DNA from 2 places in the Saccharophagus degradans 2-40 genome. Region 2 is predicted to be linked to the other one. Evidence: predicted binding sites of a transcription regulator. Region 2 holds the regulator's gene; the other holds the start of a gene.
What was found. Region 2 encodes FliA, which starts transcription of late flagellar genes. Its sites were predicted from a motif close to TAAAGTTATNNNNNNNNCGGCCGATANCC; they were not measured.
Positions count from the first base shown of each region.

Region 1: the regulator FliA is predicted to act here: its motif matches at 1,380-1,408, upstream of SDE_RS09290 (DUF5610 domain-containing protein).

Region 1 is NC_007912.1:2,265,074-2,267,479, forward strand. It holds gene SDE_RS09280 (PP2C family protein-serine/threonine phosphatase) at 1-219, opposite strand, end outside; gene SDE_RS09285 (FHA domain-containing protein) at 340-1,248, shown strand; gene SDE_RS09290 (DUF5610 domain-containing protein) at 1,444-2,406, shown strand, end outside.
Region 2 is NC_007912.1:2,756,037-2,758,442, forward strand. It holds gene SDE_RS11330 (protein phosphatase CheZ) at 1-357, opposite strand, end outside; gene cheY (chemotaxis response regulator CheY) at 375-761, opposite strand; gene SDE_RS11340 (RNA polymerase sigma factor FliA) at 954-1,706, opposite strand; gene SDE_RS11350 (MinD/ParA family protein) at 1,930-2,406, opposite strand, start outside.

The DNA.
Region 1 (2,406 bases), 490 kb from region 2:
TGCATCGGCAAGTGGTACACCCTGTTGTGTGGATTGGAATATGGTATCGCGGGTTATTGCGCTCGCAACTTCGCCTGCCGCGTGCCCACCCATGCCATCGGCGACTAGCCATAGGCCTTGAGTGGGGCTGCACAGATAGCAGTCTTCGTTGTTTGATCTGTGCCGACCAACGTCGGTAACAGCGCTATACCTTAAAAAGTGCATAACCTCTTTGTGCATTCAATCCATTTATTTCAGTCGAGCGTAAACTAATTTAGTGCTTATGTCTCGACTTGTTACAGTAAAGTTGTGTATTTTTGCTTTGATACGTGAACAACGCCTCGGGGGGCGAAAAACTCAATGCTTCAATTAAATGATAGGTCAGGAAACAAGCGTCCACTATGGTTAGTAGACAGCGAATATCGTATAGGTGCGGGCGCCGAATGCGAGCTAAAGCTAGATGTTCCCGGCCTGGCGAATCACGAGGCTTCCCTCACTATTGCGGGGGACACGGTTTCGCTAGCCACTAAAAACACCAATAGTTTAATTAAAGTGAATGGTGAAAGTGTAAAGGGCATTGTGCCTTTAGCGCATGGCGATGCAATTCAAGTGGGTGGTTTAATCTTCGATTTAATCGACCCAAAGCAGCGCAAGGTAGAACCCGTGGTGAAGGTTTCTACTAATACCCACCTTTGGCGTTTGCAGCCTTTAAATTCAGCGCTAAGCAGCAGGGAATTTGCTATTGAAACCACTGCTGTTTTAGGCCGATCTAAAGAGTGTGATATTACTTTGGGTGTGTCGCATTTGTCTCGCCGCCACGCCGAATTGCGTGTAACCCCAGCTGGCCTAGAAGTTATAGATTTAAACTCTTCTAACGGCACCTATGTAAATGGTTCGAAAGTTAGCAAGGCGGTGCTGAAAGCTGGCGATGAGCTAAGTTTTGATACCTTGCGTTTTCAAGTTGTGTCGCCAGCGTCTGAAGCGGTAGGTAAAAGCTCGCAAGAGGATGACTTGGATAAAACCACAATGCGACCGGCTATATCCAATGAAGAGTTAAGCAAGTCCCTTGATGGTGGCAAAAAGCCGGCAGGCCAAGATTCTGCTGCGCCGGTAAAGCGAGCAGTCGATAAACCGCTTAAAAAAGTGTCTCCCACCGAGGCAGTTGCCAGCCAGTCTAGTGAGGAAAGTTCTTCTAATGGCAAGTATCTGATAATAGCGGCCGCACTCGTTGTGGCCGTAGCCGGCGCTTGGTTTATGCTAAAAGGGTAGTTCTTGCATCGGCTTTCTTAGGCTGTATTATTGCGCGGTGATGCGTTTGTGCGCCGCGCCATCCTTTCTTATTTCGGTTGTTTCATATCTAACGCTTCTTATGCGTACATTAATTCATGCTTTTTAATTCTTGAAGTTTTTCGTTAATCGGCCGATTGCCTTGTATACGCGTAATTTAATTGAGGGTAGGCTGAGATGATTAACTTTCCAGGACAAGGATACATAGCAACAGGTTTTCATAACAAAAACAATGAGATAAATGCTGATGCTAATGTAGAGTCACGGCGCCATATACGCCTAGATGCGTTTGTAGAGCGCAGTAACGGCAGTCGTTTAACAGTATCTGCCCAATATGAATCGTCTGTAACACGCGATAATTTCACGCGGGCAAGCGAGACCAGCAATGTTTACGCTCAACCCAAAGTGCAATCTGTTACGAATAACAGCGGGCCAACCTTGGCTGCGAGTAATATTTTAGGCTTTATCGCTCAGCGATTAGGGCTTGATGCAGCAGAGGGTGACGATACCGAAGCGTTACAGAGCAGGCTGCAAGCAGGTTTAGATGGGTTTCTTAAGGGCTATGGCGAAGCAAGAGAGCAGCTATTGGCGCTCGGCCAGTTAAATGGCGATGTGTTGGACGCGGTGGATAAAACCTTCAAAGATGTATTAACAGGCATAGCTGATTTAGCGCAGGAATATGGCTTGGAAAACCCTGCAGCCGACTTACTTGCCGAGATAAAAACCAATGAAGAAGAGCTGAATGTTGATGCCGTCGCGCAAACCGTCAACGCTTCTAATCTTTCTCTAAGCGCTGAAATGCTGCAAGCCAGAACCTTTGAATTTGAAGTAAAAACAGCAGAAGGCGATATTGTATTAATCCGTGCGCTAGCGGAGCAAAGCGGCAGCTACAGCACCAATGCAGATGGCAAATCAATAAGTGCCAGTAGCAGCACGGTGAATCAGTTTAGCTTTTCTGTAGAGGGCGAGCTAAACAGCGATGAAATAACTGCGCTAAATGACCTTTTAGGCAAAGTGAGTGACTTGTCTGCTACGTTCTACAGTGGCAACTTAGAAGGCGCGTTTGAGCAAGCTTTAAGCTTAGGTTATGACGATGAGCAAATAGCGTCATTCTCGCTAAACCTTACAATGTCTACCTTT
Region 2 (2,406 bases):
TGCTATTGGGGCAATGGACTCTACCTTATCCATGGTTTTATCGGCCGCTTCTTGAGTCATTTTAATGACGTAGTTAAGCCTATCTGAAGCATCGCGTATTTCTGAGTTGTTAATTTCTGGTGGATTATTATCGAAGTCAGCATCGACATTAAAATTGACAATGGCATTATGTAAGCCGCGAGTTAATCGGCCCACCGACTGGAAAATATGACGATCTCTCGCCTCTACCAAGGTGTGAATAAGCTCCGAAGCACCGTCAAAATTATTGTTTTGGAGGTTCTCTACTAGCTGTTTCGCACAATCTTCAAGCTCAGTTAAAAACTGCTCATTTTTATGCAGATCACGTTGTGTTTCCATGTAACTGCCTTTTTTAATTATCCGCCTACGCGCTCAAAAATTTTGTCTATTTTTTCTTTGAGCACTTGAGCAGTAAAGGGCTTAACAACATAGCCATTTACACCAGCTTGCGCGGCTTCGATAATTTGGTCGCGCTTCGCTTCTGCCGTAACCATTAGTACGGGAATAGTTCCCAGCTTGGCATCCGCACGGATCTCTTTAAGCAGCTCGATGCCGCTCATACCGGGCATGTTCCAATCGGTAACTAAGAAATCGAAATCTCCACTTTTAAGCATAGGCAATGCGGTGCTGCCATCGTCCGCCTCATGCGTATTGGTGAACCCCAAATCTCTTAACAGATTTTTAATGATCCGACGCATCGTCGAGAAATCATCAACAATCAGTATTTTCATGTTTTTATCCAATGCAACCTCCAATAGTCTCGTCGCTCGGAAACCTAGTTCACCAGAGCAGGTTTTACTAGGCGTGTTATCCGTTGATGTAAAAGCTCTACACCTTTAACAGCCCTGATTACAAGTCTAGACGTTAGATAGAGTTCATCCAGTTTTTAGCCTTGATATTCCAAAAATTCCTTACGTTTAGGGCAAAGTTGGCCATCATTCGTACGATTGCCAATCTTGCATGCGGGATTTGAGCCTTAAAGCAGCCTGACTGTGGATTTGGCTTACCCTAGATTCAGATACACCAAGTACTAGCCCAATTTCTTTTAGGTTCATTTCCTGTTCGTAATACAGCGATAGCACAAGCCTCTCTCGCTCTGGCAATTTGCCAATGGCGGCCACTAAATCGGTGTAGAGGGCATTACGGTGAACTTGTTCGGAGGGGCCGCGCAAACCGTCACTAGGCTCGTATTCGTCAAAGCGCGACTCATCGTTTTCGTAGGTTTCTTCGTAGCTAAACAGGCGAGTAGATGCACTATCGCGCGCCATAGCGTAGTACTCGTCAAGGCTTAAACCCATCTCTTCTGCTATTTCGTGGTCGCGTGCATCGCGCCCATGGCGAGCCTCTACTGTGGCTATTGCCTCTGCTACACGTCGACTGTTGCGATGTACAGACCTAGGCGCCCAGTCTCCGCGGCGCATTTCATCTACAATGGCACCGCGAATGCGTATTCCAGAATAGGTTTCGAAGCTTGCGCCTTTACTGGCGTCATATTTTTGTGCTGCTTCTAGCAGCCCCAGCATGCCCGCTTGAATTAAATCTTCTATTTGAACGCACGAAGGCATGCGCGCCATCATATGATGGGCGATACGTTTCACGAGATAGGCGTAATCCTCTACCTTTATTTCTTGGTCTCCTTCCTTAGGTTTTTCGTAGACCATCAAATTTTCTGCCACTGAGACTGCCATAATTCAGAGACGCACTCGTGCAACATGTAATGTAATTTGCTGCCAAGTTTGCGTGGTTACCCTTTGAATGCGGGCACATAAAGCCCCGATTAATTTTGCTTGATACTTGTTTTGTTGGTTTAATTTATTACTTGTTTCTAATGTTTTGTATAGGTGCGAGTAATAGGATAAAAGTTTAGCTTGGCGGCATGTAACCAACCGCCCTTCTAGCACTAAGCAACCGCTAATAACCACCTCCGGCGGATGCAGCCTGCGCACTTAGCAACTGCTCTATAAAGAATTCCAAATGCCCTCTTGCGCTGGTTTGCACCGGCCACTCATCTACTTTTTGCGCAAGTACTCTAATTGCAGCAGCCGCCTTCGAACGCGGCGCAAACTCCAATATTGGCCGCCTTTTTTGCACGGCTTTGCGCAGGTTTTCGTCAAACGGCACGCTGCCTACATATTGCAAAGAAGCATCTAAAAATCGCTCACACACGGCATTTAATTTATTAAATAGGTTTATGCCTTCTTGCGTGGAACGCGTCATATTGGCAACTACGCGAAAACGGTATACGCCATGTTCCATATTTAATAATTTCATTAGAGCGTAAGCATCTGTGATAGACGATGGTTCGTCGCACACCACTACCAACACCTCTTGTGCTGCGCGTACAAAACTTACAACCGTGTCGGATATACCCGCTGCGGTATCTATTAA